Metabacillus sp. KUDC1714: one gene and its partner. The protein of the gene in region 1 interacts with the protein of each later gene in a pairwise test. Links are inferred from orthologs where the notes say so. Each region holds a gene or a part of one and is shown on either strand. Other genes may lie near its edges.

Region 1 (16,495 bases):
GCACGTCCTGTGCTTCGGGGCTAGGCGCTGCAGCTAGACACAAAAACTTAGTAATAAGCCAAAGTGTCTTAAAAACTTATGCCTTAAAAACAAAACAAGGAAAGGGGATGATCCCCTTTCCCCATTTTTTCATACATTTAAGTCTTATTCAATTAATTCTCTATCTGAGAATTCTTTAAGAATTAAAGACCTTTAGACGCAAGGTATTCAGCAAGATCTACTACACGGTTAGAGTAGCCACTTTCGTTATCATACCAAGAAATAACTTTAACCATGCTACCTTCCATAACCATTGTAGATAAAGCATCGATTGTAGAAGAATTAATGTTACCGTTGTAATCACCAGATACTAATGGCTCTTCACTGTATCCAAGGATACCTTTTAATTCGCCTTCAGCAGCTGCTTGTAATGCTGCGTTTACTTCATCAACAGTTACTTCTTTATCTAATTCAGCAACTAAGTCAACTAAAGAAACGTTAGGAGTTGGAACACGCATAGCTCCACCGTTTAATTTACCTTTTAATTCAGGTAATACTAGAGAAACAGCTTTAGCAGCACCAGTTGTAGTTGGGATGATGTTTTCAGCTGCCGCACGAGCACGACGGTAGTCTTTATGTGGTAAATCTAAGATTTGTTGATCATTTGTGTATGAGTGAACAGTTGTCATCATACCACGTTTGATACCGAATTTATCATTTAATACTTTAGCAAATGGAGCTAAACAGTTAGTAGTACAAGAAGCGTTAGAAATTACATCGTGGCTAGCTGCATCGTATTTATCTTCGTTTACACCCATAACGATTGTAATATCTTCGTCACTTGCTGGAGCAGAGATGATAACTTTTTTAGCGCCTGCTTCTAAGTGTTTCGCAGCGTCTGCACGCTTAGTGAAGAAACCAGTAGATTCAACTACGATATCAACGCCTTGCTCGCCCCAAGTTAATTTAGCTGGGTCACGCTCAGCAGATACTTGAATTGTTTTTCCTTCTACTACTAGGTTGTTACCGTCAACAGAAACTTCTGCATCTAATTTTCCGTGAACTGTATCATATTTTAAAAGATGAGCTAACATGTTAGCATCTGTTAAATCGTTAACTGCTACAACGTCAACGTTAGGATTTTTTAATGCTGCACGGAATACATTACGACCAATACGACCAAAACCATTAATACCGATTTTTACTGCCATGATTAATTTCCTCCTTTAATTGTGTTCAATAGGTGATACACCCTTGAACGCTACATTACTAAGGTTGTTCAATTCTCAAAAAGTATTAAAGAAATGAACATATATAATCAGGGATAATTAATCCCTTATTAACTCATTTGCAGCACCTTCATCTGTTATTAAAACAGAGTCTAATGCTTGTTTCATATAGGCATTAATTGCCTTTGCCTTTGATGCTCCACCTGCTACGGCAATAACATTTGGCACCTCATCAATGTCCTCTAGCTGAATTCCTACTGTTTGAACCTTATGTACGATATTACCCTCTTGGTCAAAATAATAACCAAACGATTCTGCTACAGCATTTCCTTTTTCTATTTTAAGGAAATCCTTTTCCGGAGTTCTCCGGCGCTCTGCCATCGTTTTAGCGTCTCCAATTCCATGAATAACCATACTTGAGGATTTCACCATATCTAAGAGTTCTTTAATAGAAGGCTCTTCAATGATTGATTGATAAGCATCCTTACTAAGCTGATCTGGAACGTGTAAAAGTCGGTAATTTCCACTAGCACGCTCTGCCATCTTTGCACAAATTGTGTTCGCTTGATTTTCAACTGTTTCTCCAAGTCCTCCACGTGCAGGAACAAATAGAAGTTCGCGATTTTTGCTATCTGGAGTCATCATTTCTGCAACAGCAGCAAGGGTTGTGCCTCCAGTAACAGCGACGATATTTTTTGCATCAAATCGCTTTTTTATACATGATACACATGCTCTTCCCATTTCTTTTTGTACCCATGGGGATTGATCACTGTCACCCGAAACGACGATCACTTTGTTAAGATTAAATTTCTCTTTTAATGTATTTTCCAAAAGAGTCAATCCTAATACGTCTTTCATCATTTCTTCGAGAACAGTCAATAGAGATGTTCCGTCTTTCGTTAAGTTCATACCCGAGGTGTGAATTTCAACTAAATTCTGATCTTTCAGAAATTGAACTTCATTCCTAAGGACTCTTTCACTTAATCCTAGACTAATTGAGAGACTTCTTCGTCCAATCGGCTGCATTAACCGAATGTATTGCAGAATTTGATAGCGTTTTTGCATAACCTGTAAAAGGTCAGGCAATAATTTCTTTTGTACTTCTATTAATGATTTCATCTTTGCTATCCCTTTCTGAGTCGATCTGGACTTTTAATGTCCCGCTATGACTTATTATGTCCCACCTACTCAAAAAAAAATCTCCCCTGCTACATCTTTATTTTAACAGGGTAAAATTTTATATTCAAGGGATGTTTTACGACTTTTTAAAGTAACCGCTTTCTTATGTTATCTTTTTCCAATATTCCATAAGAAGCGATTTCATCATCGATTTTTACGACGGGGATCATAATTTGATATAGTTCCAAAAGTTCATCATCCTGATAAATATCCACAATATCATATTCAAAAGGAATTTCTTTTTGAATGTCTTTTAAAATCGCTAAGCCCTTATCACATAAAGAGCAATTTTCCTTTGAGTAGAAAATAACCTTTTTCATGATTCACTAACCCTTCCATTCTGTTGACTACTATATTTATTAATACTGCTTTCTTATCGCTGATGATGAAATGTTTAATTGTTCGCGATATTTTGTAACTGTTCTTCTTGAAATATTTATACCATAACGAGATTTTAACTCATTTGCAATTTTTTGATCTGATAAAGGTTTCTTTTTATCTTCAGAATTAACCATTTCCATCAGTTTCATTTTTACAGAGGCAGATGAAACCTCACCACTTTCTTCATCAAGCTTATTTGAGAAAAATGATTTCATACTTACTAAGCCATGAGGTGTTTGGATGAATTTATCCTTTACCGTCCTGCTAACCGTCGATTCATGAATGTCCAAGGCTTCTGCGATATCCTTTAATGTTAGTGGCTTCAGAAGGCTTTTTCCATATAAAAAATATTCGTGTTGTTTTTGAATGATCACCTTCATTACATTTAACATTGTCTCTTTACGCTGTTCAATCGCTCTTTGCAGCCATCTTCCCTGTGTTAGCTTTTTAGAATAAAAATCCTTTGTCTCTGAATCCATCGTATTCAGAATAGCTGGTTCTAAGGTCTGATTAAATAATAGTTGCGGAATAAGCTCGTCATTATAAATTACCTGTAACTCATTATTTGTCTTTCTAACGATCATGTCAGGAGTTACATATGTTGATTCATCACTTTCAAATTTTAGCCCCGGTCTCGGTTCAAGTTTTTTTATTTCGTGCTGTATTTCCTGGATTTCAATTATTGAGACATTTAATTTTTTAGCTAAGTCCTTCCAAGACTTTTCAGCAAAGCTCCGGAAATGGTCTAATATGATTGTTTCCGCGAGTTCATTTCTAATCGGCAATCGCCTTAACTGTAATAAAATACACTCTTGCAGAGAACGTGCACCAACACCTGCAGGCTCTAAGCTTTGAAGCATATATAACTTGCTTTCAAGCAATTCTTCGCTAACGTTAACGATTCGAGCAAGGTCTACTAAGTTGTCCTTCAAATATCCATTTGCGTCAAGAGCATTGATTAATAAATCAAGACAAGCTCTATCGTTAGTGGTCATCGAAAAATCAATTAGCTGATTCCGCAAATGCTCTCTAAGGCTAGGCTTTTCTTCGAAGGAATTCTCAATAAATGATTGCTTATCTGATTTTGAGCTGGACTTACGATATGGAGAACTGTAGGTTTCTCTTACTTCAATGAGGGGATTTTCCATTGTGAGTTCCTGGATATAAGAAAGGAGATCAACTGAGGAATATTGTAATAAAGTAATCGCTTGCTGTAATTCTTGAGTCATTTTCATTTTTAATGTTTGTTCTTGCATTAACCCAATTTTCATGTTAGCTTCCCCCTATTTTACATACTACTCAAAGTTTAAGAAAAGAGGTACAGTATAGCCATAAAGGAAACGCTTACATTTAGTGACGTATTCTCCTTTTCAACAAAACTATCCTCAAACTTCTTAATTATAATCCTACTACATGATTATGTTTCTGTCACAAAAAAATGCTGGAATTAGGTTTTTTGTATTATTCGCTAGAGAATGGCTAAATCCTGTCTTTAGGCCAATAGTCATCAATACAATAAATAACGAAAAAAGCTGACCATTTATTGATCAGCCTCTTTTGATTGGTCGTAATTCAATTTACCACTTAAATTATTATTCATCTTCCTCATCCACATTTTTACTTTTTTTGTCCTTAGTGGAAGTCGTGTGCTTATACTGTTTAAGAAACTCATTAATGATCTCTTCAATCAATGTAATTTCAACCTGGATGATATCAAAGTATTCTGGTTTATAGATTCCTTTTTGAAGTAACTGGAACAAACCCTTTATTGATGTCATCGGGTTCCTTATTTCTTGGGCAACTTCAGCTGCTATTTCTCCGGCAATTGTTAACTTTTCAGATTTCCGTAAAAGCTCTTCTGCTTTTAGCATCTCAGTAATATTTCTTGCCACCCCAATGACATGCTGAACATTTCCATTTTCGTCCAAAATCGGTGTTAATACTGATTCAAATATACAAATGCCACCATCAAGCTTTTTGAATTTAATTTCTTTCTGACTTGCTTGCTTTGTTTTTACCATTTCCATAAAAGAAAACTTATGCATGTTCTGATCAGCTTCAGGGAAAAGACTATATATTTTCCTACCTTCAAAATGACTTGGAGGATAACCGAGTACATTTTCATGAGAAGGAGAAGCGTATACCATTGTCCCGTTTACATCATAAATTGAGACGAGATCTTTCATATTTTCAGCCATTAGGCGATACATTTCTTGGCTTTTACGTAATGCTTTTTCGGTTTCTTTTAATTGCGTAATGTTTATACATGAGCCAATAATCTCTACAATTTCTCCGCCTCTTTTAATCGGACTTAAAGCAGCAAGATAATAGATACCGTTAAGCTCACCTTCGTACGTTACATTTTCCTCGCCATCCCATGCTCTTTGATAATATCTTGTTTTCTCTTTTGCTTTTTCAACTGGTATAAAATCAATTAGTTCTTTTCCTATCGTTTGTTCAGGAACTAGGCCAAGTTGATAAGCTAGTTCTCCGTCGAATAAGGTATGAATAAATCGTCCATTCACTTTTTTGAACTTCATGGTCATTCCTTGCTGTAACCGCACAGTTTCCTGAAGTTCTTTTCGTGCATTTTGAATTAATTCCTCAGCCCATAAACGATCATTCAGATCTTGAGAAATCCCACATGAGATTACTATTTTTTCAATGTCCTTAAACTTGCTTTCAAATTCTTCCGCAAGAACGGGTTTACTAAAATAATATCCCTGACCTTCATTACAAACATATTGTTGAAGAAACACTAAATGCTCCTTCGTTTCAATCCCCTCAGCTACAACGTTTAAATTTAAGTTGTGAGCCATCGAAATAATTGTTTTTACAATTGTTTCGTCACTAGGATTATTATGGAGTTCACGAACAAAGGATTGATCGATCTTTAATGTATCAACAGGGAAACGTTTTAAATAATTCAATGAGCTAAAGCCTGTCCCGAAATCATCAATACTAATTCGTACTCCTAAACGTTTTAATTCCTTTAAAGTAGTAATTGTCCTTTCAATATCTGTTGTCATACTTTCGGTAATTTCAATCTCCAAGTACTGCGGATCAAGCCCAGTCTCATTTAATATTTTTGCAACTGTTTGAACAAGGTTTGCCTGAGAAAATTGCCGTGCTGATAAATTTACAGACATAACTAAGTTTGGAAATCCTTTTTTATGCCAAGTCTTGTTTTGAACACAGGCTGTATACAAGACCCATTCTCCAATCGGAATAATTTGTCCTGTTTCTTCTGCAATTGGGATAAAATTTTCAGGAGAAACAATCCCCCATTCAGGATGATTCCAGCGAATTAATGCCTCTGCACCAGAGATTTTACCTGTTTTAAGATCTATTTTTGGTTGATAGTGCAAGACAAGCTCATGACGTTGGATTGCTTTGTGCAATGCCATCTCCATTTCTAAAGAATTATATGTTCCTTCTTCCTCATATGAAGAATAAAATCTATACGTTTTCTTTCCAGCTGACTTTGCTTGATACATCGCAAAATCCGCATGTTTAATTAAGATCTCTCCCGTTTCCCCGTCATCAGGATATAAGCTAATCCCAATACTCGGAGAAGTAAAAATATCATATTCGTTAATTTTGAAAGGTTTAGTTAGCATTTCGATTATTCGTTCTGCTATCTTTGCGGCTTGATCACGATCCACATTTTCCAAAATCACAATAAACTCATCGCCGCCCTGTCGGAATACCATATCGTTTTCATTTACAGAGCGCTTTAAGCTTTGAGCTACTTCTTTTAACAATAGATCGCCTATCGTATGGCCTAATGTATCGTTTATAACTTTAAAACGGTCTAGGTCAATAAACAGGACTGCTTTTCTCGTTGAAAGTTCTAATCCAGTCGACAAACACTTCTCAAGCATACTTCTGTTTGGCAACCCAGTCAGATGATCATGGTATGCCATATGCTGTACCAAAGCTTGTGCTTTCTTTTGCTCTGTAATGTCCTTTGCAATTCCATAAATGCCCACAATTTTCTCTTCAATAACAATCGGTATATTTGTTACATTAACATAAACTAGTTTCCCCGATTTATGAACAACGTTTACATAAAGTGTATCGGTACTCCCTTTCGTTGCATTATCAAAAGCAGTCATTGCTTTTGATATATCATCCGGATGGATAATCTCCTCAAATGACATAGTTAATAACTCAGCTGAACTGTAACCTGTCAGGTGTTCACTGGCTTTATTAACATTAGTAAAATTTCCTGTTAAATCAAATGAGTAGACAGCATCCTTGTTATATTCAAAGAGAGACTGATAACGTTGTTCGTTGATCGTTAATTGTTCGATGAGCACCTTCTGTTCGGTAAGATCTTTCCCCATTGCTAAAAGCGCTGGCTTACCATTATACATAACTTTTGCTCCAGAACCCTCTACAATAATAGATTTTTTATCAAGTGTAAAAAGCTTATATTCCTGAAAATGTTGTTCCTTGCCTTTAAATAGATTATCCACTGAATTTTTAAAGTGTTCGATACTATCAGGATGAACAATTTTCTTAATTGATTTTCCAATTAATTGCTTATCATGAGAAGCACCATATAATTTAATCGCTTCAGGATTTGCGTAAACAATTATGTCATCTTGAATTACAAGCAGTGCCATGGGGGATTTCTCAATAAGATTACGATAACGTTCTTCACTCTCAATCAGTTCCTTCTCCACCTGTTCAGTACGTTCTAACTTTTGTGACTGGCTGGTGAATTTTCTATCTATTACAGAAATCAAAATAAAAAAGAAAAGAATAACTACACTACCTATCCCTATTCCAACGGTTAAGTAAATATTATGGTTGATGGTTACATGTTCAGAAGCAGCAAGATGGCTTGTCATTCCTACCATTGATAAAAAGTGCAAACACATTAAACTAATTCCCATAAGAATTCCGCTAATCATCTTCATACGAAAAATGCCTAATGAAGGAGATAACATATTCCGCATAAACATTTTTAGAATATAAAAGGTCGGTAATAAGGCGAATAGTGTCGCTACTAAAACTGAGAAAAAATTGTATTCAATTTGACCATGAAATGACTCCATTCCGCTAAAATGAAGTACGAGAAAGCTTATCCCCCAAATAAGACTTGCTAAGTTGCCATGAGCCCTACTTTTTTGAGCTTTTGCACTGATGATTAATGTTAAATACATAAGACTTATTGCAACTATTAAAGAAATAGACACATGAGATAAGTCAAATGAATGAAAGGGTATAAAAGCAAGCATTCCTAAAAAATGCGCCGTCCAAATCCCAATACCAATAGTAAAAGAACCATACCATATCCAAATTGTTTTCTTTCGCCCCTTTTGGTTTGAAAGGCGGTAAAGTATATCAAAACCAGTATAAGAAGATAAGATAGCAATAATAAATGAAACAACAACAAGTAATGGATGATAGTTAGCAAAAAATGAATTAATCACTTAGTTCACCTCAAGTAAAGTAAAAAGAAATTCTCCTTAGGTCCGTAGCTTTGCGTCACCAACTTTCGCTGGGTTTGCCATTATCGAAGATTATATTACTTTTATCGTCATTTAATCCTGATTTTAGATGGTAAATTTCACAAAAAAATTTTTATATTCCTGAAAGTTAAAATTTAGACACTTAAGTGGTTAAACTGAAACATGTGTACTAAAAAATCGAAGGGATCCTATCAAAGGATCCCACCGTTAGGTTTGACGTTCTAAAGTGCAATAAAGCTTAAATATAACTCATACATACTTGATAAGCTTTTTGTTAATTATATTCACCTTCATTGTACTTGGTTATTAAATAGGTAGTAACAAATACACGGCAATCTGGAGATAGCGAGCTGTTTAAAGGATGAATAATATCCCCAAAAGGTTCACCATTCAAGAATTTTATGACACCTTTAAATTCAGAACCTAATATCGCATCATAGCCTTTCACTTCTACAAAACACTTATTATCATCAATTCTCTTATAATCAACTGTTGTGACTGAATGAGGTTGTTCTTTATGCATTTTTATTCCTCCTCTATTGTTAAAAGGATAAAGAAAAGGTTTCTAAATTTAGATAAACTAAAATAATAAACAAGAAACTTGTCCATAAAAAATAACAAGGACCTGAGATTCACTCAAACCCTTGCTATCCTTAACATCTATGACGCGCTCGGAGGGATTCGAACCCCCGGCAGACGTGGTACCGGAAACCACCGCTCTATCCGACTGAGCTACGAGCGCAAAATATTCATACATCAGTAACGAAAATTATACGTGAACTTTACAATAATTTCAACTGTCTTTTTATAGCAAACACTATATTCTATTCCTAATCCAATTTCGACTATTTATACCGTTTGAAATGCAATAAATGTGGGAAACATGATAAACATGTTATGATTAACAAATACATAGTATAGTATAAATAAGGTCAATAAGGATCTTTGACCTTTTCGTTTGACCTTTATTGACCTTAGTTGTATGATGGAAATACATAAAGTAATACAACTGCTAGATGCATGTTTAGTATTATGTTCTAAAGGATTACATACTGGTATAAGTTTATCCTTTAGTGCAATCTTTCTTATTACGAAGGAGGAATAGAATAATGAATTTAATCCCTACAGTTATTGAACAAACAAATCGTGGTGAGCGTGCTTACGACATTTACTCTCGTCTATTGAAAGACCGCATTATTATGCTTGGAAGTGGAATTGACGATAACGTAGCAAACTCAATCGTATCTCAGCTATTATTTTTAGAAGCAGAGGATCCAGAAAAGGATATTTCCATTTATATTAACTCACCTGGTGGATCAATCACTGCTGGTATGGCGATTTATGACACGATGCAATTTATTAAACCACAAGTTTCAACAATTTGTATCGGTATGGCCGCTTCAATGGGTGCATTCTTACTTGCAGCTGGTGAAAAGGGTAAACGTTATGCACTTCCTAACAGTGAAGTAATGATTCACCAACCACTTGGCGGAGCACAAGGTCAGGCAACAGAAATTGAAATTGCTGCAAAGCGTATTCTTTTCTTGCGTGACAAATTAAACAAAATTCTTTCAGACCGTACTGGTCAGTCCTTAGATGTCATTGAGCGTGATACAGAGCGTGATAATTTCATGACTGCTAGTCGAGCTCTAGAGTATGGTTTAATTGATAAAGTATTAGACCGTAGCCCAATTGGCGAAAAGTAATATATAGTAAAAAGCTTACCATTGAAGGTAAGCTTTTTTCTTTTCTGTTATTTAAATAGGGTAAAAAATAGCACACCGTCTCTATTTCCTGAGCGGTGTGCTGCCTTTTGTTATCCTTCTTGCTGTACATAGTTAGCTAATGTATCTACTGCTTCTTCTTCGTCATTACCTTCTGCAATTAGTGTTATGATAGATCCTGAACTTATTGCTAAACTCATAAGCCCCATAATGCTTTTAGCATTTACCTTTTTTCCGTCTTTCTCTAAGAAAACATCTGATGCAAACCGGTTTGCTTCTTGAACAAATAGTGCTGCTGGACGAGCTTGTAAACCAGTTTTCAGGTGAACTTCAACTTTTTTTTCAACCATAGTTATCTCCTCTTCTCTTTTAATTAATTTATTATTTTAATGATAGCGGTTGGCCTGTTCGTAGTTGTTCTGCAATTTGGTCTAATTTTCGTAAGCGATGGTTTATACCAGATTTGCTAATTGTTCCGCTTGTTACCATTTCACCCAGTTCTTTTAATGTAACATCCTGATATTCGACTCGTAGCTTTGCAATTTCTCGAAGTTTATCGGGTAATGCATCTAGCCCAATTTTATTATCGATGAATCGAATATTTTCAACCTGTCTTAGTGCAGCACCAATCGTTTTGTTCAAATTGGCTGTTTCACAATTCACTAGACGATTAACAGAATTCCTCATATCTCGGACAATTCTTACATCCTCAAAACGAAGTAATGCTTGATGGGCACCGATTATATTAAGAAGCTCGGTAATTTTTTCTGCTTCTTTTAAATACGTAATGAAGCCCTTTTTTCGTTCTAACGTCTTGCTGTTTAAATCAAATGTATTCATTAACTCGCAAAGAGAATCATTATGCTCTTTGTAAAGAGAGAAAATTTCGAGATGATAAGAGGAAGTTTCAGGATTGTTAACAGAGCCTCCTGCAAGAAATGCTCCACGAATATAAGAGCGTTTGCAACATTTCTTTTTCACCAGTGAGCTTGATATATTCCTTACAAAGGTAAAATCTTCCTCTAAAATATTTAAATCCTCTAAGATAGCCTTTGCCTTTTCAGCTAGGCGAACAATATAGACATTGTTCTTTTTCAATCGCATTTTTTTACGTACTAGTAATTCCACTGTGATATCATATTGCTTTTTTAATAATATATAGATACGCCTTGCAATAGCTGCATTTTCTGTTTGAATATCAACCATAATCACTCGGTTTGAAAATGAAAGGGATCCATTCATTCTAATAAGTGCAGATAGCTCTGCTTTTAGGCAGCAAGGCTTTAGTTCTAAGTTTGTTAGTTCCTTTTTTGTTTCAGATGCAAATGACAACCTCTGCACCCCCATTCTAAGACATGCACTTATGTCATTTCTTGCTGAAGGATTCCATAAAGTAGCTTTGCCACTTTATTTGTATCATGTCTAATAACACTATTTTCGTAACTTACAATTTTATCTGTGATGACCTCAAGGCCTAATGATTTTAATGCCTCGATATCAAAATGTACTGGCTTTGCAAGCTCCTCTTCATATAACGATTTGATATGATCAGGAATTTCTTCTTCATTAACAAGAATGGTATTCATAAATGTGCATCTCATATGATCATATAATGCTTTAACATGATCACTTGCAGAAAAATTCAATGTTTCTCCTGCTTGTGTCATCACATTACAAATGTAAACCTTTTTTGCTTTTGCTTTACAAACCTCTTCGCCTATTTTTGGAACAAGAAGGTTAGGGAGAATACTTGTGTACAGACTTCCAGGCCCAATTATAATTAAATCCGCTTCTCTAATCACATCAATTGTTTCAGGTAACGGCTCAATATCATCAGGACTAAGAAAGACCCGCTTTATTTTCTTTCCTGAAAAAGGAATTTTGGACTCACCAGAAACAATGGTTCCATCTTCCATTTCAGCGTTTAAAATGACACTGGTATTTGCAGCAGGTAATACTTTCCCACGCACATTTAACACAGTACTCATTTCCTTTATTGCATGGACAAAGTCACCAGTAATATTTGTCATAGCAGCTAGGATAAGATTTCCTAATGAATGTCCAATTAAATTATTGCCTTTATTGAAACGATGCTGAAAAAGCTCCTCGACAAGAGGCTCAACATCTGACAAAGCTGCTAATACATTGCGAATATCACCAGGAGGAGGAATGTTTAATTCATTTCGGAGCCTGCCTGAGCTCCCGCCATCATCTGCGACTGTGACAATTGCTGTAATGTCTAAGGGGAACTGCTTTAATCCTCGTAAAAGGACTGATAAACCAGTACCCCCGCCAATGATGACAACCTTTGGCAAATGTTCATTCACCATTAATTAATGTTGCTTTCTTTTCTCAATATCCCGGTGAGAAACTTGAGTATGATAGTCATTTTTATAATGGTTTGCAATGTATTCTGCAAGTGTTACCGAGCGATGCTGTCCTCCCGTACAACCAATCGCAATGACGATTTGACTTTTACCTTCCCGTTTATAATAAGGAAGCATAAAAGTAAGCAAATCGATGAGTTTTTCTAAAAACTTTTGTGTTTCACTCCATTTTAACACATAAGAGGACACTTCTTCTTGTAATCCAGTTTTTGGTCTCATATGGTCAATATAGTGCGGGTTTGGCAAAAATCTTACGTCAAACATTAGATCAGCATCTATTGGTACACCATATTTAAATCCAAATGAAGTCACATTTACAGTAAATGTATGCTCAACACTTGAAGAAAATTGCTTCAGGATTTTTTCTCTTAAATCTCTTGGCTTCAAGTCTGAAGTATCATAGATAAGCTGTGCTCTTCCTTTAAGCTCCTCGAGAAGTTCACGTTCAAGTCCAATCCCCTCTAATGGAAGCCCTTTTGAAGCTAGCGGATGTGACCTCCGCGTTTCTTTGTATCTTGTTACTAGTGTAGCGTCTTTCGCATCAAGATATAATATTTGCGGTGTAAGCCAAGTACTTTCTGACAAATCATCAAGTGCTTGGAAAAGATGGTCGAAGAACTCCCTTCCTCGTAAATCCATAACTAATGCAACCTTATTCATCTTAGCGCCAGATTCTTTCATTAGCTCTAAAAATTTCGGCAGCAATGTAGGCGGTAAATTATCAACGCAAAAATACCCTAGATCTTCGAAACTTTGAATCGCCACAGTTTTACCCGCACCTGACATCCCTGTGATAATCACCATCTGTACTTCTTGAGTTGAAATTTGTTGTTCACTATTTTCAATCGTCATAGCCTTTTCCTCCTCTCTACTGATACCTAGCTCTATTTATTAAAATATATGGATTGTCAAAGTTCCCACATATTATTAATGTATTGAATTAAATTGTCTCATAGGAGATAGTTTAATTTATTGTGGATCTAAACGATAGGAGATTAATTCATAGTCAGGTGTGTAGGTAAAAGTTCCATATAGCATACCCGTCCCCTTAATGACATAATCCAATATGTGATGATCCCCTGGAGCCATTGGCAATTGTTGAATCGCTTCCTTCTCGTGCCACTTAATTGTTCCCTCTTCCGATTCAAGGACATTTGTACCCTGATAATCTGATGCTAAGAACGTAAACATCATCCATTCAGATACAATTTCTTTGCCGTCTTGAATTAAAAAGGTAAAAACTCCCTTTAACTGAGGGTTTTTAATGTATATGCCAGTTTCCTCGCGATATTCACGGGTTACGGTATCCTTAACAGATTCACCTAGCTCCATTTTTCCACCAGGAGCTACCCACCAGCCTCTTTTTGGTTTTTGTAGGAGAAGTACTTTGTTTCCTTCTACTAAGACGCAATTTGTAACTCGTTGCACCTTCTTCACCTCTATTTTCACATGACTTTAGAAAAGCATAAGCGAATACTCAGCTTCTTAGGGGCATTTGCATATAAGGAAGGGATTCTTTACCTTCTATTAATATGTGACCGGTCCCTAGAAAAAAAGGTTTTATTTTTCCTCTTCAGGAGTTAGACACCTATACTAAGTACAAAAGTCTAATCTTGTTTGTTACGTTCTTCACTTTCATTTATTATACTATTTTAATTTGGTCTTAACAACGAAGTCGATTGGTTGTAAATGTTGGTCTTTCTATATGTATATACGAATGAAAATCAAAACAGTTTCACTTTTTAAGGTAAAACTAACGATGTCACACAAAATTCATATTAATAGTGAATTGAACTTCATTCTAAAGAGGTAGGTAAAAATCACTGTATTACTTCTGTACTTGAAAAAATAAAACAGTTGTGAGGACAAAAAAAGGGAGCATGGGAAAGGGCGCCCATGCTCTAAAATAAGTCTATTTATAAAAGGGGGTCAATTACTAACTCAATAATAACCTATAATTGTTTCACCCATGTTACAGGAGAGTTAAAACAGAATTACGAATTTGTTAATTAGAAAAGCGAAAGCGCCTTGTTCAGCGACGTATGAACTGGAGCACTCCGTATGAGATAAAGGAAACACGAAGAGCGTCAGCGATTCGATGTTGACTTATCGCAAGGAGGAGTGTGAAGTTCACTAGTCGCTAGGCGCTGTAGCTAGACACCCAAACTAAGTATAAATATTAATACTTTCTTTACTTTTTACAAAAGCGCAAGCGCCTCGTTCAGCCTCAGGCAAATAAGACGATTTAGAATAGAAGGCGTTCTTTGCCTTCAATTCTAAATTGGCTTATGACCTCGAGGGGCTAGGCGCTGGAGCTGGATGTCGTGCGCTTATCACAGATCTAGAATTTTATAATTTCCAAAGCGACAAAACAAAAGCGCAAAAGTAAAACTAATTTTACCTTACTTAACTGCTTTTAGCTTCTCCGCTAACTCTTCTACATAATGTTGAGCACTTTGCGCTGCAATACTGCCATCACCAGTTGCTGTGACAATTTGGCGAAGCATTTTTTCACGAATATCTCCAGCTGCAAAGATCCCCTCAACCTTAGTTTCCATGCGATCATTTGTTTCAATATACCCATTCTCATTTGTGATACCAAGACTTTCAAATGGTTTTGATAAAGGAACCATTCCAATATATATGAAGACACCATCTGTTTTAAATTCTTGTTCTTCACCATTAACAGTATTGATTAATGTTACTTTCCCTACTTTACCATCTTGTTCATGAATTTCTTTCACAGTATGGTTCCAAATGAAATCTACTTTTTCGTTATCAAATGCACGTTGTTGCAGAATTTTTTGCGCTCGTAATTCTTCACGTCGATGAACGATTGTAACTTTAGAAGCAAAACGTGTTAAATACACACCTTCTTCGACAGCTGAATCTCCGCCACCAACTACAACTAGCTCTTTTCCTTTAAAGAATGCACCATCACAAACTGCACAATAAGAAACGCCACGTCCACCTAGTTCTTTTTCACCTGGTACACCAATCTTTTTATATTCTGCACCAGTAGTAATAATAACTGCGCGTGCTTTATACTCTTTTTTTCCAGCTATAACCGTTTTGTACTCTACGCCATCAATCACTTCTTTAATATCACCGTATGCATATTCAGCACCGAACTTCTTCGCATGGTCAAACATTTTCGTTGATAGCTCAGGTCCTAATATATGATCAAAGCCGGGATAGTTTTCGACTTCTTCTGTGTTTGCCATTTGCCCACCTGGCACCCCACGTTCAATCATAAGTGTTGATAAGTTTGCACGTGATGTATAAACAGCTGCAGTCATACCTGCTGGACCCGCACCTGCGATAATCACGTCATATATTTTTTCTTCTGACACGAATGTTCACTCCTAACAAGAAAGTTTACTTTGATCTGTACGATATCTTCTTCATTTTGCCCTATAAACATCGTATAAAATAATGACGATTCATGCCATTTTTTTGCTCAAACTAAGAAAAGCGCAAGCGCCTTGAACAGACCCGACAGGCATAAGACGCTCAGGAATAGAAGACGTTCTTTGTCTTCAATTCCTGAGTGGCTTATGACCCCGAGGGTCTAGGCGCTGGAGCTAGACTCCAAAACTAAGTATAAAGACTTGTCGTTAAATGCTAAATGTCAGTCATGTTCTTAATAAGCTTTACATACTTCCCAACCGAAGAAACCGATACACCATACATATTTGCTACTGTAGCTTGGCTTACTTGCTCATTACTTTGATTTTTCCATACGTAATCTAACGCTGCTGCCCAACCAAGTTGGTTTTTTAGCGAATAGTCACGTTTATATGCTTTTATAAGAATTTTAAACGAAAATAAAAATAGCTCATCATGCTCAGAGTGTACAAATAAAGAGTTTGCAATCTGATAAAAAGAGGTAATTTTATCATAAGCATTAAAATCCTTCGATAAGGATAACTTGATAAATTCTTTTTCTAATTGTGACTGTGGAACATTTGATGCTTTGTAATCATTAATTTGCTCATAATTATTCGTTTGAGCTGCAAGAAAAATAGCATACAAGCGCTCTTCTAACGTCATACTCGTTGCTCGCCCGGAAGCTCTGTCAACCTTATGATTCCATGGCTCAGAACCAGCCTTACTTTTATTTTCTTTTAACA
Region 2 (16,764 bases), 470 kb from region 1 along the record:
CGGTAATTCAGTTGTTATTAAGCCAGCACAAGAAACAGCTGTTACATGTGCTAAGGTGATTGAATGCTTTGCAGACGCTTTGATACCTGCTGGTGTTCTAAATATGGTAACAGGTTCTGGCTCTGTTATTGGCCAAGGGTTGGTCGATCACCCGGACGTAAATGGAATTACGTTTACTGGCTCAAATGAAGTTGGGAAACGAGTGGGCCAAGGTGCTTTAGCAAGGGGAGCAAAATATCAGCTTGAGATGGGTGGAAAAAATCCTGTTATTGTGACAGCTGATGCAGATTTAGATTTAGCAGTGGAAGGTACAATTAGTGGGGCATTTCGTTCATCAGGTCAAAAATGTACAGCGACTAGTCGTGTCATTATTGCTAGTGAAGTATATGAACAATTCAAAACAAAACTACTAAAAAAAGTGAAAGAAATTACGATTGGTGATGGGCTAGAAGAAGGCATCTGGATGGGGCCAGTGGCCAATGAAAATCAGCTTCATACAGTGCTCTCCTACATAGAGAAAGGAAAACAAGATGGTGCAACACTTCTTGCAGGTGGAAACAGATTAAACGGAGCTTCGTATGATCATGGATATTTTGTGGAACCAACAATTTTCGATAAGGTAAAATCAGACATGAGTATTGCCCAAGAAGAAATATTTGGTCCGTTTATTGCGTTAATCAAAGTGGATTCAATAGAAGAAGCGATAACAATTGCAAATGATGTGAAATTTGGATTAAGTGCCTCAATTTACACGAGTAATATTCAGAATATGCTGTCATTCATTGATGAGGTGGATGCTGGGCTTGTCCGTGTCAATGCAGAAAGTGCTGGAGTTGAACTGCAAGCACCATTTGGAGGAATGAAGCAGTCAAGCTCACATTCACGTGAGCAAGGAGAAGCCGCGAAGGAATTTTTCACAGCTATTAAAACTGTTTTTGTAAAGTAATGGTTTATGAGGAGGGTAGAAGTTTCTCTCCTCGATCTATTAAAATTGTAATTATATTTTTTACTAAAACAAGGTGGTGTTACGATGAATCAACAACTGAAAAATCAAAAGATAAATGATTACATCTCTTCTAGCACTCCTGTCATTACTGAAATGCTTGTTATTCCTGTTGCTGGTCATGACAGTATGTTACTTAATCTAAGTGGTGCCCACAGCCCCTTTTTTACTCGTAATGTGGTTATTTTAAAAGACAATGCAGGAAATACAGGAGTTGGTGAGGTACCGGGTGGAGAGAAAATTCGCCAAACATTAGAAGATGCAAAGTCATTGGTTATCGGGGAGTCTATCGGTAAATACAACAATATTTTAAACAATATAAGAAGGAAATTTGCTAACCGTGACACTGCTGGACGGGGGCTGCAAACATTTGATCTTCGCATCACAATTCATGCAGTAACCGCGATAGAAGCTGCATTATTAGATTTAGTTGGTAAATTCCTAGGTGTACCTGTTGCTGCATTGCTTGGAGAAGGACAACAAAGAGAAACAGTCGAAATGCTAGGGTATCTATTTTATATTGGAGATAGGAATTTAACAGATCAACCATATTTAAGTGATTATGATGCTGTAGATGATTGGCTTCGCCTACGTCACGAAGCAGCACTTACCCCAGAAGCAATTGTCCGACTTGCTGAAGCAGCATATGAACGTTATGGATTTAACGATTATAAATTAAAGGGTGGCGTTCTTCGTGGAGAAGAAGAGATAGAAGCAGTCACTGCGTTAGCTGAAAGATTTCCGAATGCTAGGATTACGTTAGACCCAAATGGAGCATGGTCTTTGGAGGAAGCAATTAGACTTTGTTCGAATAAACAGCATATTTTAGCTTACGCTGAAGATCCATGTGGAGCAGAAAATGGCTATTCAGCTCGTGAAGTGATGGCTGAATTCAGAAGAGCAACAGGACTACCGACCGCTACTAATATGATTGCCACAGACTGGCGTGAGATGGGCCATTCGATCCAATTAAATTCGGTTGATATTCCACTAGCAGATCCACACTTTTGGACAATGCAGGGATCAGTCCGAGTGGCACAAATGTGCAATGATTGGGGATTAACATGGGGATCTCATTCGAATAATCACTTTGATATATCATTAGCAATGTTTACCCATGTTGCAGCAGCAGCACCTGGTAAAATAACAGCGATTGATACACATTGGATCTGGCAAGATGGGCAACGATTAACGAAAGATCCGTTAAAAATTGTTAACGGCAAGGTAGCTGTCCCTGAAAAGCCGGGTTTAGGAATCGAAATTGACATGGATCAAATTGAGAAGGCCAATAAACTTTATAAAGATAAAAAGTTAGGTGTACGTGATGATTCACTTGTGATGCAGTATTTAATTCCGGGCTGGAAGTTTGATAATAAACGTCCATGCTTAGTTCGCTGATGCAATAAATTCTAAAATTTAACATAGGTGATATTAGAAAAATGTAAGCGTTATCCAAATTTGAGTTTACAACTTAATAGTTAAAGATATCAAAGGGGGATGTAAAATGAAGCGTTTATTGTATTTTATAACAATGCTTTTAGTAATCGGACTACTTTCTGCATGCTCAGCTCATCAGGGAACATCTTCAAATGCATCAGGAAATGAGAGTGAAGGTTCGAAAGAAAGTGATTTCCCAACTAAACCGATCTCGGTCATTGTTTCGTACGATGCAGGTGGTGGTACAGATACAACTGCTCGTACGTTAACACCGTATCTTGAAAAAGAATTAGGTGTTCCTGTAAATGTCATAAATCAACCGGGGGGAAGTGGTTGGGTAGGCTGGACGGCACTAGCAACTGCAAAGCCAGACGGTTATACAATTGGCTATCTAAATTCTCCTAATATAGCAGGTGGACTTGTAAATCCTTCTGTTAAACGTGATGTGACTCTTGACAGTTTTGAAGTGCTTGCAAACCATGTGGCAGACCCAGGAGTCATAGCAATTCGTACAGATGAGGATCGTTTTACAAACATTGAAGAGTTAATTGAATATGCGAAAACAAATAAACTAAAAGCAAATGGATCTGGAGTTGCAAGTGATGAACATTTGGTATCTTTATTAATGAATCAAAAGCTTGGGACAAAGATTGATGCAGTTCAGTTTGAAGGAACGGCAAATAGCTCAACTGCTTTCTTAGGTGGTCATATTGATATTTTAGTGACGAGTGCAGGTGAAGCCTATAATCTACATAATAGTGGGCAATTAAAGGTCATCGGTGTAGCAGCAAAAGAAAGATCAGCATTTTTACCTGAAGTTCCAACTCTTGAGGAAGCGGGATATGAAGGGGTTTATTCTCAAGCAACAAGGGGATTGGCTGCTCCAAAAGGTGTTGATCCTGAAAAGGTAAAAATCCTTCAGGATGCTTTAGAAAAGGCGATTAACAATGCTGAACATGTTAAGAAAATGGAGAAGTTAGGAACACAGGTAAGTTATGCAAATAGTGATGACTATCTAAGTATGCTCGAACAGGATATAAAGGATATTACTGATTTAAAAGATTTATTAGGCTGGTAAAAGAACAAAAGCTCAGGGCGCCTTGAACAGCCTCGGGCAATAAGATGATTTAGAATAGAAGGCGTTCTTTGCCTTCAATTCTAAATTAGCTAGACCCTAGAGGAGCTCGGCGCTGGAGCTGGATGTCGTGCGCTTATCCAAAGTTAAAGAATTTTATAATTTCCGAAACGATGAATAAGCCCGGGTTTATAGGATAGATATATTTTTTTGATGCAATTTTGGAAGTCGGAAGGAGTGGTTAACTTGAAAAATATCGGTGTCTGGGTAGGCGCTTTTCTCTTGATATTTTCTGTTGTTATTTTTTGGCAATCTCTATCCTTAGAGTATTATGGGCAATATGGTGCAGGGCCAGGATTACTCCCGATTTGGTTAAGTGGTTTACTGGGGGGGCTATCTATTCTTTATATCATCAATAGTTTAAAAGAAGAACATGTCAATCTATTCGATTTACTTCCAAAAGGAAAGGTTTTAGTTAAGCTATTAACGATTGTTGGTTCAATTTTTCTTTTCATTATCATTTCTCCTTATACAGGGTTTATCATAGCGAGTATCATTGTTTTGCTTATATTGCTTACACCAGAATACAAATGGTATTCAGCATTCGGTATTTCTACGGCAATTACGTTTGTGTTATTTTTCGGATTCAAAATAGTTTTGAATATTCCATTACCAGTTAATTTATGGGGATGGTAAGGAGGGGATAAGGATGGAGGTATTTAGTTATCTATTAGCTGGTTTTGAAACGGCTCTAACTTGGCAAAATCTATTGTATTGTTTAATTGGTGTATCTGTTGGGATGCTGGTCGGGATCCTACCAGGTTTAGGTCCTAGTGCAGGGACAGCGCTTTTAATTCCAATGACCTTTGCAATGGACCCAATTCCTGCAATTATTATGTTGGCTGGTATTTTTTATGGATCAATGTATGGTGGTACAATTACAACTGTTTTAGTGAATGTACCTGGTGAGGCAGCATCTGTTATTACAAGTCTGGATGGCTATCCAATGGCAAAGAAGGGACGAGCTGGAGTTGCTCTTGGTTTATCAGCAATCGGCTCTTTTATCGGAGGAACTTTGTCTATCATTGGCTTAGTAATTGTAGCACCGTTATTAGTGGATTTTGCATTGGCATTTGGCCCTCCTGAATTTTTCGCTTTAATTATCTTTGGGATGACAATGGTCATTGGGTTAGCTGGTAAATCAATAATTAAAGGTGCTATTGCAGTTACAATAGGACTAATATTAGCTTTGGTAGGTATTGCTCCTGGATCGGGTATTGTCCGTTTCTCTTTTGGATCTACACATCTCTTAGATGGTTTTGATTTTGTTACGATAGCGATGGGGCTGTTTGGTTTATCTGAAATCTTATTAAGTGCTGAACAGCAACTTAAAAAGCCTGATGATCCTCCAAAGATGGGTGGACTTTTTCCTCAACGAAACGAATGGAAGCCCTCACTTATGTCAATGGGAAGAGGTACACTATTAGGGTTTTTCATCGGATTAATCCCTGGTACCAGTTCAGTTGTTCCCGCCCTCATGTCATATTCATTAGAAAAGAAGCTGGCGAAGGATCCTTCTCGATTTGGTAAGGGAGCAGTGGAAGGCGTAGCCGGACCTGAAACAGCTAACAACTCTTTTTGTGGAGGAGCACTTATTCCATTATTCTTATTAGGTATTCCTAGTTCTGCTACGATGGCAGTGCTATTAGGTGCCTTTATCTTACATGGTCTTACTCCAGGTCCAACAATGTTTGTTCAAAATTCTGAGTTTGTCTGGGCAGTTATCGCAAGTATGTTTATAGGAAATGCTTTGTTGTTATTTATGAATTTACCGATGGCGAAATTGTGGGCAAAAGTTGCAAATATTCCGTTTAAATTACTCTTCCCAATCATCATAAGTGTCTCAATTGTAGGTACATATTCTATTAGTAATAGTCTTTGGGAGGTTGGTGGGTTCCTTGCTTTTGGCATAATCGGTTATTTGTTTAAAAAGGCAGATATCCCTGTCGCTCCGATCGCTTTAGTCTTTATATTAGGAGGATTAATGGAAGAATCACTGTTACAATCATTAAATCTCTTTGATGGCAATCTTTTAGCGATCTTATCAAGGCCGATCTCAGGTACTTTAATTGTTCTTTCTGTTATTGTAATAACTCTTAGTATCATCGCTGGTATTAAGCAAAAGAAAGATAATTTTATGGATGTTGAAGTATAGAATAAGAAAAAATATAGACAGAAGCCCATTTATTACAGTATAATGAAATTAAATAAAAGAACGAACCATAAGAAACTTCCACCGTAAAGGGGAGTAGCGTCAGGATTATCCTGAAACAAAGTCGTCATTACATGAACCTTGTTCATCGGCTTTGTTGGCATATTATTGTGCTTAGCGAGACCTTTGCCACTTTGGCAAAGGTCTCTTTATTTTTGTGGTGAATAACTATTTTTGAATTTATTAGAATTTGAAAGTAGTAAAATATAATTTTTATAGGAGGTACACAAATGGAAATGGAATTTCTCACTGCACTTTTGTCTATTATAGTGATTGATTTAGTTTTAGCTGGAGATAATGCCATTTTGATTGGTCTTGCGGCAAGAAATCTGCCAAAACACCAACAAAAGAAGGTTATTTTATGGGGCTCTGTAGGAGCAATTGCAATTCGAATCGTAGCAACTTTAGCGGTTGTTTGGTTATTAGAAATCCCTGGTCTTCATTTAGTTGGTGGACTTCTATTAGTCATTATTGCTTACAAATTGTTAGTAGATGACAATGATCACGGTGATGTGAAAGCTGGAGATAACTTTTGGGCAGCAATTCGTACAGTTATTATCGCTGACGCATTAATGGGTCTTGATAATGTTTTAGCTGTTGCAGGTGCTTCTCATGGGAATATGCTTCTAGTTGTACTTGGATTATTAATTTCTGTTCCAGTTGTAATGTGGGGAAGTACACTTATCCTAAAATGGATTGATAGATACCCAATTATTGTTACATTGGGTGCAGCCGTATTAGCTTGGACAGCATCAAAAATGATCGTAGGAGAACATTTCTTAAGCGGATTTTTTGAAAATGGCTTTGTGAAATATGGTTTTGAAATTTTAGTAGTTGCAGGTGTTATTTTAACTGCTAAATATGCTCAAAAGAAAGCAGCTGCAAATAAGCAAGAGGAAGCAGTATTATTGAAAGCTGGATCAAACTAAACTAGAAAAAGACGGTCAGCCTCATGTGTTTCGTGAGGTTTGACCGTCTTTTATTTATAATAGGACATGTACATAATCATATTATTTCTGGTTAGTTGAATAATTTTTTCCTAATCCTAATGAAAAATCAATACTTTCAACATACTGAGGAAAATCAATCAGGGGATTTCTATTTTTTTGAATAGAGTAAATAGCCATATTGCGATGTTTTTCATAAGTTGAGACGCGAAAATCATTATGCCACTTTATAAGCAAATCAATGTCTTCATTACTGTATTGGCTGACTTCACCCGGATATCTTAATAAAAAATACAATGTTGCCCTTGCAACCTCACCTTTGCCTCTTTCTGGTTCGAACTTATTATCTTCGTATTTACCGCAATTTGCTCTGATTTCTTCTATTTTCATTTTCGGGGAATAGTCTTTGAAATCATGGTAAGGAAAATTGGATCTTGATGAATTACATTTTATTTCACAAGTAAAAAGATGATGCAAATCTCCTCTCATTGGATTTTCCTTTTCAAACCATGATTGAGGCACAACATGTTCACAATTATACATATTATCACTTTCAATTGACGCAATCGTCTCTTTGACTTTCATCAGATCCTTTAAATCATTTGATAATAAAATTTGATATGCTTCTTTTCTTTTCAAGTCTGCTTCGAAATCCTCTTTCATGACTTGTTCAGGTTCCTTATCCCCTCCTGAATAGATGCTTTTTAATTTTCCATTTAATTGGAGGTCTACCCAAGTATAAAGATAATTTCTTGTTGTTGCATTGTAAGATAGCTGATTAAGATGTGTATTAGTTACTAATAGATTTAGTTGCTTGAACAGTTCCTGCTTGTCCGCTCCAACAAAATTTATCTCTTGGTAATAGCTATTGATTAAAGTTTGATCCTTTTCTTCTTCGTAATATTCGTTTTCATTTACAATTCTTTTTTTATTCTGCTCCAATTCAATTAAAGCTCTTTTTAATTCTACGTTTTCACTAGCGTCCAATCTCTCTCGATTATTCAAAATGCTTCCTCCTTCTGGTATGGAAACTTTCTTGCACTTAGTGATTTGATTAAATAGGTGTTTGACAGTCAGGCTTTCAGTAAACAAAACGGACAATGATATTCTAATCACTATCCGTTAAGTTTAATGGCATCCACAGGTACTAGATTATTCTAAGTGGATAATAAAAGTTGAGTTTCTAGTCTTACTCAATTTTACTACCAAACTATTAATTTTTTGTTTCAATAAGATTAATTCTTGCAACATTGATAATCTCACGTACTTTGTCTACTAAGTCGAGTAAGAGAAAACCATTACCTTCAGAGCTTTTACGATTTCCTAGAGGTAAAGTTCTTCTGACTAGCTGTGCATAGATTTCAGTTTCAATAAGAGGTCTACCAAACTCTTTTTCACTTAAGTTAATAAGTAAAGCTAATGCACCTGCTACGTGTGGAGTTGCCATTGAGGTTCCAGATAGTGACGCATATTGATTATCTAGATATGTTGATACGATTTCAACACCAGGAGCGACAAGATCTACTTCTGCATTTGTATTTGTAAACGGTGCAAGGTTTAAATCATTACTCACAGCACCTACTTGAATGACTTCGTTATAACTACCTGGATAAGAATACTCAAACGTATCTTCTCTATCATCACCTTCATTTCCTGCTGCAACAACGACTGATATATTATGATTAACCGCATTTTGTATGGCTTTATGAAGCTCTGGAACATCATGTGGACCACCAAGTGACATTGAAATGACACGAACTCTTTGGTTTTGTGGACCACGCCAGTCAACAGCATAGTTAATAGCATTTATGATCCATTCATAATCTCCAGAGCCTTCTCCTGTCAAAACTTTTAAACTTAAAATTTTTGCTTTTGGTGCAACCCCTACAACACCTTTATTATTTAAACTAGCAGCAATGGTACCTGTTACGTGTGTACCATGACCATTATTATCTTTAAAAATAGTTGGATTTGAATGATGATCAGTTGTAAAATTTCTTCCGCCGATAATTTGATCCTTTAGATCTGGATGATTCTTGTCAACACCAGTATCAATAACTGCAATAACAATGTTTTCACCATGGCTGCTTTTCTCCCAAATCATAGGTGCTTGTATTAAACGAACACCCTCTGGAGTTTCATTTGTGTTTTCGACAATTGAATTAATCGTATAAGGAACCAATTTGACTTGTAACGGTGTTTTAGTCATGTTTACCTCCCGAATTTGAAATTTTAACTGACCTACTCTTTATGTATACCAAATTGTGGATGGTTTTTAAATGAAAAGCAATAAATTTCTCATTTTTGATTAATTAGCCTTATAAAGTCGCTTAATCGAGGGAAAAAGAACTAATAATCCAACTTGAATTATTGATTTAGCTTACTTTTTCACTGTTTATCATTCTCTTAGACTCTATCATTCGAAATCTACTAAGTATTACTCTTGAATGACAAAATATCGATAAAAATATACAAGTGACAACTTTTATTCATAAGGAAATCAACATGATTTCCTTATGAATAAATACTCATTTTTGAGAATCGGAACAGAAAAAGAATCAAGGTAGCTTATATATATAATAAGTGTCTATATAAAACAAAGTAATGTAATAGAAAAAAACAGAAGGGAGGGAACATTGTGAACACAGATCAAGCATTTTACATGTTAAAGGAAGCAGGATTATCGGATAGTAGAAGCATTCAAACAGTAAGACGTTGGTTAAACGAAGGCAAGGTTAAATATGATGGAACAGGGAGTAGGAATACGGAAGCCTTTTCGGTTTTTGACAATGCAGCTTCAGCGCTAGTTAAGGAAAGAACTGATCAAGATAAAGACAAAGATGAGATCATCCGCTATTTAAAATTAAAAATAAAAGAAAAAGATGTATATATAGAAGGGGTAGAAGAACTACATAAAACAGCAACAAAAGTATTATCCCACCAAAGAGATATGTTAACTAACGAAATAATCCAATTAAAGAATGAAAAAAGAAAATTACATAATGAAACAATGGATTTATTAAAAGAAAATATTCAATTACGAGAAGAACTAATAAAATTAAAAGAAGAAAGGCTTACAGGTGAAAATAGCGAAAATGACAAACTTTACAATACTGTCCAATATGATCTTTTGCAAAAATTCGGTCTATCAAAAAAGGCGAGCAGTAATGAAGTGTTATCAGCATATAAAGAATTACTGAAACTTACTCATCCTGATCATGGCGGCAACACAAAATTATTTCATTATATTAAAACTGACTACGATAATTTTAGAAATAGCATCAAATAATAAGTCATTCATTGTGTAAAATAAAATCAACTATTTATTCGTTAAGACGACATATACAAAGCTAAAAAACATATATACATATAAAATTTATTTACTATCAAAATGCATCAGATAACAATTTATCAGGTGCATTTTTGTTTTTTTCTTAGCTATTTTCTCAAAAAGTTTGATTTCATGAAATTTCTCAATTATATGAAGTAGGATAACGAAGGGATGGAAGAATAAGGGTCATCTAAATATGTTGCTAATGATTTTTTGAGATGGTAACATTTAATCATATAATAAGTAGGATTGTTACTGGTCACACAGGCAAAACCTTAAAACCATGAAATAACGTAAAGGTGATCAAGATGAAAATAGCAAAAATTATTAATAACAATGTCATAAGTGTTTTCAACGATCAAAATGAAGAATTAGTCGTTATGGGTAGAGGGCTTGCTTTTCAAAAGAGACCGGGAGATGACGTTGAAGAAGCGAAAATCGAGAAAATATTTGCATTGAAAAACAAGGATATATCTGAGCGATTTAAAACACTCTTATATGAAGTGCCTATGGAATATATGGATGTTACGGAAGATATCATTATGAATGCAAAAGCAAAACTTGGCAGGGACTTAAACGATAGTATTTATGTTTCTCTTACCGATCATATTAATTTTGCAATTGAAAGAAATAAAAAAGGTCTCGATATAAAAAATGCGTTGCTGTGGGAAATAAAACGACTTTATAAAGATGAATTCTCAATCGGAAAAGAAGCTCTAATCCTAATAGAAGAAAAACTTCATGTTTCTCTACCAGAAGATGAAGCAGGCTTTATTGCGATGCATATTGTAAACGCTGAACTTAATGAAGAAATGCCAAATATCGTAAACATTACAAATGTGATGCAAGATATCCTAAACATTGTAAAGTATCACTTTAAAATCGATTTTAATGAAGATTCTTTGAATTACTACCGTTTTGTTACACACTTAAAGTTTTTTGCCCAAAGACTTTTTAGTAAAACATATTTGGAAAGTGAAGATGATTTTTTATATGAAGCTGTAAAAAATAAGCATAGTGATGCGTACGAGTGTACAGAAAAAATTAATGGTTATATAAAAAAAGAATTTGATTATGAATTAACGAGTGACGAAAAATTGTATTTAACAATTCATATCGAAAGAGTTGTCAATCGCTAATCGGATTCAAATACAAGTTCCTTTTGAGATAATCCCAATTTTTCTTTATTTAAAAGAAAGCGTTGACACATTTTTTATTTCATGATAAATTATGTTCATAAGTTAATTAAATACTTTCAATCATAGGATTGTTACTGATTAAGCAGGCAAAACCTAAATGACGAACAGAGTAGGAAAATGTATTTTTCTTCTGTCGTGATTTAGGTTTTTTTATTTAATTAAATTCTATGAAAAAGTTAAAAACTAAATACGAATAACTATAAAGGATTGTTACTGGTTAAGCAGGCAAAACCTAAGTTACTGTCAATGGAAGGCTATTTATGTCTTTAAAGCATTGATTTGTAATTTAGGTTTTTTTTATTGGTAGCTTTATGGAGGTGAAGGTGACGAAAACGAATGATCCGAACTTATTTTTACTTATTTTGTATAAAAGCCTTTTAATAATTTAAATGGACCGGGGCTGCCACCCCAGTCCAAACAAATTAATTTCCCCCAATAATAGGAGGTATATACACATGGATTATAATAAAACATCAAAAGAGATCTTGCAACTTGTAGGTGGTGAGGAAAACGTTCAAAGTGTTATTCACTGTATGACAAGATTACGTTTTAATCTATATGACAACAGCAAAGTAGATCGTAGTAAATTAGAAAAGGTTTCTGGAGTAATGGGAACGAATGTAAGTGGTGATCAATTTCAGATCATCATTGGAAATGATGTACCAAAAGTTTATAAAGCGATTTTGTCCAACAGTAAACTTAATGCAGATCAAGCAAGTGAGAAAAAATCTGGTGGAAAGAAAAATGTGATAAGTGCCATTTTTGATGTTATTTCTGGTGTGTTCACACCAATCTTACCAGCGATTGCTGGTGCGGGTATGATCAAAGGAATCCTAGCAATTGCTTTGACGTTTGGTTGGATCACTAATACGAGCCAAACTTATATTATATTAAATGCTATTGGTGATGGAGCGTTTTATTTCTTACCAATATTACTAGCTTTTAGTGCAGCAAGAAAATTTGGAAGCAATCCTTATATTGCAGGTGCGATCGGAACAGCGATTTTATATCCGAACCTTACAACACTCTTAAGTTCAGGTGAAAAAATATCTTTTATCGGTCTACCTGTAACGGCTGTTACGTATTCATCGACAGTTATCCCGATCCTTCTAGCAATTTGGATCGCTTCATATGTAGAAAAATGGATTGATAGAATCATTCCAAGTTCATTAAAATTAATCTTGGTTCCAACATTTACTTTGTTAATTGTAGCGCCACTTACTTTAATTGCAGTTGGCCCGCTGGGTGCAATTCTTGGAAACTGGTTATCAGTGGGAATTAGTGCATTGTTTGAACATGGAGGCATATTTGCAGGCTTACTACTCGGTGGTACATGGTCACTTATCATTATGACAGGTATGCATTATGCTTTAATTCCAATTGCACTCAATTCTATTGCACAAAATGGATTCGATTATTTGCTTGTTACAATGATAATGGCTAATTTAGCCCAATCTGGTGCAGCATTTGCAGTAGGCTTACGTAGTAAGAACAAAACATTTAAATCACTAGCATTTTCTACAAGTCTTACTGCTTCAATGGGTGTCACTGAACCAGCAATGTATGGGGTTAATATGCGTCTTAAAAAACCATTTATTGGTGCTTTAATTGGTGGAGCAATTGGTGGTGTTTTCTGTAGCATCTTTGATGTTAAATATTACATTCTTGGAGGAAGTGCCGGATTACCAGGGATCACTTCATTTATCGGTCCTACATTTTTCTATGCATTAATCGGTTTAGGAATTTCTTTTATCGCAGGAACAGTAGTTACCTATATACTTGGTTTTGATGATGTCGAAGGTGAAAAAGAACAGGATAAACCTGCTACTACAAACGTTGTAGATGAAAATATTGAACCAAAAACAGCTGTTATCGTAGCTGCTGAAGAACTTTTCAGCCCAATTAAAGGTGAGGTAAAACCATTAAGTGAAGTGAATGATCCAACGTTTTCTGCTGGAATCATGGGACAAGGTTTAGCAATCCAACCTGAAAAAGGTTTAGTAGTCTCCCCTGTATCAGGAAAAGTAACGACAATATTCAAAACAAAACATGCGATTGGAATTACAAGTGATAATGGAGCAGAAATATTAATCCATGTCGGTTTAGACACTGTAAAACTTGATGGAAAACACTTCATTGCACATGTAAAAGATGGTGATTTCGTAGATGTAGGAGATCAACTTGTTTCATTTGATATGGATGCGATTCAAGCAGAAGGATATGATTTGATTACTCCTATTATCATAACCAATACTGATCGTTATGAAGAAATCAAGCCGGTTAAAGAAGGAAAGGTTAACACAAAAGAATCATTTTTGGCCTTATTAGCTAAATAATTTATTGAATTTAGATTAGGTAAGGAATGAGGCTGATCTCAAGCCAGCCTCTTAAAAATATTGGCTCTTTTCTAAAAGATTGTTGTTTTTGAACAAAACTGATTAGGTTGATTGGAACGGATATGCGAGACTCCTGTGGGAGTAGCGGGACAGATGAGACCCCGCAGGCGCTTCGCGCTGAGGAGGCTCATCGCCCGCCCCACGGAAAGCGAGCATCCTCTCGCTGCAATCAACCAATCCAATACTATTTTAAAAGCAACAAAGTTTGTTAAACAGCCAAAATATTAGACGAGGTGAAGGAATATGACTAAGATGAATAAAAATTTCCCTGAAAATTTTCTTTGGGGCGGTGCTGTAGCAGCAAACCAAATTGAAGGTGCATATACAGAAGGTGGAAAAGGGCTTTCAACAGCAGATGTTTCTCCAAATGGAATTATGAGTCCGTTTGATGAATCAATGAAAAATTTAAACTTATACCATGATGGAATCGACTTCTACCATAGATATAAAGAAGACATTGCATTATTTGCTGAAATGGGTTTTAAATGCTTCCGTACTTCAATAGCTTGGACAAGAATTTTTCCAAATGGAGACGAGCTGACACCAAATGAAGAAGGCTTAGCATTTTACGATAAGTTTTTTGATGAATTATTAAGTCACAATATCGAACCTGTGGTAACGATTTCACATTATGAAATGCCATTAGGACTTGTTAAAAATTATGGTGGCTGGAAAAATCGTAAAGTAATTGAATTTTACGAACGTTATGCAAGAGTTGTATTAGAGAGATATAAAGGAAAAGTGAAATACTGGATGACATTTAACGAAATAAATGTTGTTTTACATGCACCTTTTACAGGTGGAGGACTTGTTTTTGAAGAAGGAGAAAATAAGCAAAATACAATGTATCAAGCAGCACATCATCTATTTATTGCAAGTGCTCTAGCAGTAAAAGCAAGTCATGAAATTAATCCAGACGCACAAATTGGCTGTATGATCGCATCAATGACAACATATCCGGTAACACCAAATCCTGAAGATGCTTTTGCTGCTTTGCAACAGGATAGAAAAACATTATTATTTTCAGATATCCAATCAAGAGGATATTACCCTTCTTACTTAAAGCGATATTTTATCGAAAATGATATTACGATTGAAATGGCTGAAGGTGATGAAGAAATTCTGAAACAGGGCACAGTCGATTATATTGGTTTTAGTTATTATATGTCTTTTGTAGCAACCGCAGATCCTGCAGAATTAGAAAAAGCTTCTGGGAACTTATTAGCTGGAGTGAAAAATCCATATTTGAAATCTTCTGAGTGGGGATGGCAAATTGATCCTAAAGGCTTAAGAATAACATTAAATCAATTATATGATCGTTATCAAAAACCATTGTTCGTTGTTGAAAATGGATTAGGTGCAGTGGATGTTGTGGAAGAAGATGGAACGATTAATGATGACTACAGAATTGACTATTTAAGCGAGCATATTGCTGAAATGAAAGAAGCAATAGCAGATGGTGTTGACCTAATGGGATATACTGCATGGGGTCCAATTGACCTTGTTAGTGCTTCAACAGCTGAAATGAAGAAGCGTTATGGCTTTATCTATGTTGACCGAGACAATGAAGGAAATGGAACATTAAATCGTTTTAAAAAGAAAAGTTTTAATTGGTACAAACAGGTAATTAAAACAAATGGAGAAGAATTATAATAAGTCATGATAATAAGAGAAGATAAGTAAAAATCTTATCTTCTTTCTTTTCAATAGATAATAGATGACTACATATGAAAGAAAACGGAGGAATAGCACATGAAGCATACTAATTTAAAGAAATTCCCTGATGCATTTTTCTGGGGAGGTTCAACATCTGCTTATCAAATTGAAGGTGCTTGGAATGAAGATGGAAAAGGACCTTCAGTTATTGACATGGCAAATCACGTTGAAGGTGTAACTGATTTTAAAGTGGCGAGTGATCATTATCACCGCTATCAAGAAGATGTAGCATTATTAGCAGAATTAGGCTTTAAAGCATATCGTTTTTCTATAGCTTGGACTAGAATATATCCACATGGTTCAGGAGAAGTAAATCCAAAAGGTATCGAATTTTACAATAACTTAATTAACGAACTTATTAAAAATAACATCGAGCCAATTGTGACAATGTATCATTTTGATTTACCATATGCACTTCAACAAAAGGGAGGATGGTCAAATCGTGAAACAATTGATGCATTTGAAACATACTCAAAAACTTTGTTTGCGAATTTTGGAGATCGAGTAAATTACTGGTTAACGATTAATGAGCAAAATATGATGATTCTACATGGTGACGCAATAGGTACAATTGATCCAAATTTAGAAAATCCTAAAAAAGAATTGTATCAACAAAACCATCACATGCTAGTTGCTCAAGCGAAAGCAATGAAATTGTGTCATCAAATGCTCCCTGAAGCTAAAATAGGGCCTGCACCAAATATTGTGTCTATTTATCCTGCAAGTGCTAAGCCTGAGGATGTGTTAGCTGCAGATAATTTTGCAGCGATCCGCAATTGGCTATACTTAGATATGGCTGTATTTGGCCGTTACAATAACGTTGTTTGGAGCTATTTAGAAGAAAACGGGTATACACCAACAATCGTTGAAGGAGATATGGATATTCTGGCAAATGCAAATCCTGACTTCATCGCCTTTAACTATTACACATCTCAATCTGTTGCAGAAAGTACTGGAGATCCTAGTGATATCAATCATACTGGTGATCAGCATATCACTATTGGCGAACAAGGTGTTTATAAAGGTCATAAAAATGAGTACTTAAAAACAAATGAATTCGGTTGGGAAATTGACCCAGTAGGATTTAGAACAACTCTTCGTGAAATCTATAGTCGTTATCACTTACCATTAATTGTGACAGAACTAGGTTTAGGTGCATTTGATCAATTAGAGGAAGATGATATTGTCAATGATTCATATCGAATTGATTTCTTGAAAAAGCATCTTGAACAACTTCAATTAGCAATTAGTGATGGTGTCGAAGTTTTCGGCTTTTGCCCATGGTCAGCAATTGATCTTGTAAGCACACATCAAGGATCAAGTAAGCGATATGGCTTTATTTATGTTAACCGCGATGAATTTGATTTAAAAGACCTCCGTCGAATCCG

The links.
Region 2: the proteins of HUW50_RS05955 (region 1) and licT interact in binary tests that used the Escherichia coli proteins (3 or more experiments, as listed by UniProt). The link is inferred for Metabacillus sp. KUDC1714 from one-to-one orthologs.

The regions. Positions count from the first base shown.
Region 1 is NZ_CP055263.1:1,218,024-1,234,518, forward strand. What follows is about bases 8,697-11,410. They hold HUW50_RS05955 (HPr family phosphocarrier protein), read right to left. Parts: upstream 10,326-11,410; coding sequence 10,068-10,325; downstream 8,697-10,067. Other genes in these bases: HUW50_RS05940 (hypothetical protein), read right to left, coding at 8,697-8,774; clpP (ATP-dependent Clp endopeptidase proteolytic subunit ClpP), read left to right, coding at 9,361-9,957; whiA (DNA-binding protein WhiA), read right to left, coding at 10,357-11,307; HUW50_RS05965 (gluconeogenesis factor YvcK family protein), read right to left, coding at 11,337-11,410. Also shown: gap (type I glyceraldehyde-3-phosphate dehydrogenase), read right to left, coding at 183-1,190; HUW50_RS05920 (sugar-binding transcriptional regulator), read right to left, coding at 1,308-2,327; HUW50_RS05925 (glutaredoxin family protein), read right to left, coding at 2,474-2,707; rpoN (RNA polymerase factor sigma-54), read right to left, coding at 2,747-4,039; HUW50_RS05935 (EAL domain-containing protein), read right to left, coding at 4,361-8,212; more of HUW50_RS05940, read right to left, coding at 8,526-8,696; more of HUW50_RS05965, read right to left, coding at 11,411-12,305; RNase adapter RapZ, read right to left, coding at 12,309-13,214; HUW50_RS05975 (8-oxo-dGTP diphosphatase), read right to left, coding at 13,332-13,790; trxB (thioredoxin-disulfide reductase), read right to left, coding at 14,765-15,715; HUW50_RS05985 (tetratricopeptide repeat protein), read right to left, coding at 15,987-16,495.
Region 2 is NZ_CP055263.1:752,390-769,153, reverse strand. Bases 9,306-12,288 are described here. They hold licT (BglG family transcription antiterminator LicT), read left to right. Parts: upstream 9,306-10,373; coding sequence 10,374-11,204; downstream 11,205-12,288. Other genes in these bases: HUW50_RS03750 (beta-glucoside-specific PTS transporter subunit IIABC), read left to right, coding at 11,720-12,288; HUW50_RS03760 (J domain-containing protein), read left to right, coding at 9,373-10,023. In the rest of the region: alpha-ketoglutaric semialdehyde dehydrogenase GucD, read left to right, coding at 1-946; gudD (glucarate dehydratase), read left to right, coding at 1,031-2,401; HUW50_RS03790 (tripartite tricarboxylate transporter substrate binding protein), read left to right, coding at 2,508-3,518; HUW50_RS03785 (tripartite tricarboxylate transporter TctB family protein), read left to right, coding at 3,762-4,211; HUW50_RS03780 (tripartite tricarboxylate transporter permease), read left to right, coding at 4,225-5,730; HUW50_RS03775 (TerC family protein), read left to right, coding at 6,018-6,716; HUW50_RS03770 (endonuclease I family protein), read right to left, coding at 6,798-7,739; HUW50_RS03765 (S8 family peptidase), read right to left, coding at 7,948-8,943; more of HUW50_RS03750, read left to right, coding at 12,289-13,600; HUW50_RS03745 (aryl-phospho-beta-d-glucosidase), read left to right, coding at 13,904-15,313; HUW50_RS03740 (glycoside hydrolase family 1 protein), read left to right, coding at 15,413-16,764. UniProt on the Escherichia coli protein: Mediates the positive regulation of the beta-glucoside (bgl) operon by functioning as a transcriptional antiterminator. This is an RNA-binding protein that recognizes a specific sequence located just upstream of two termination sites within the operon.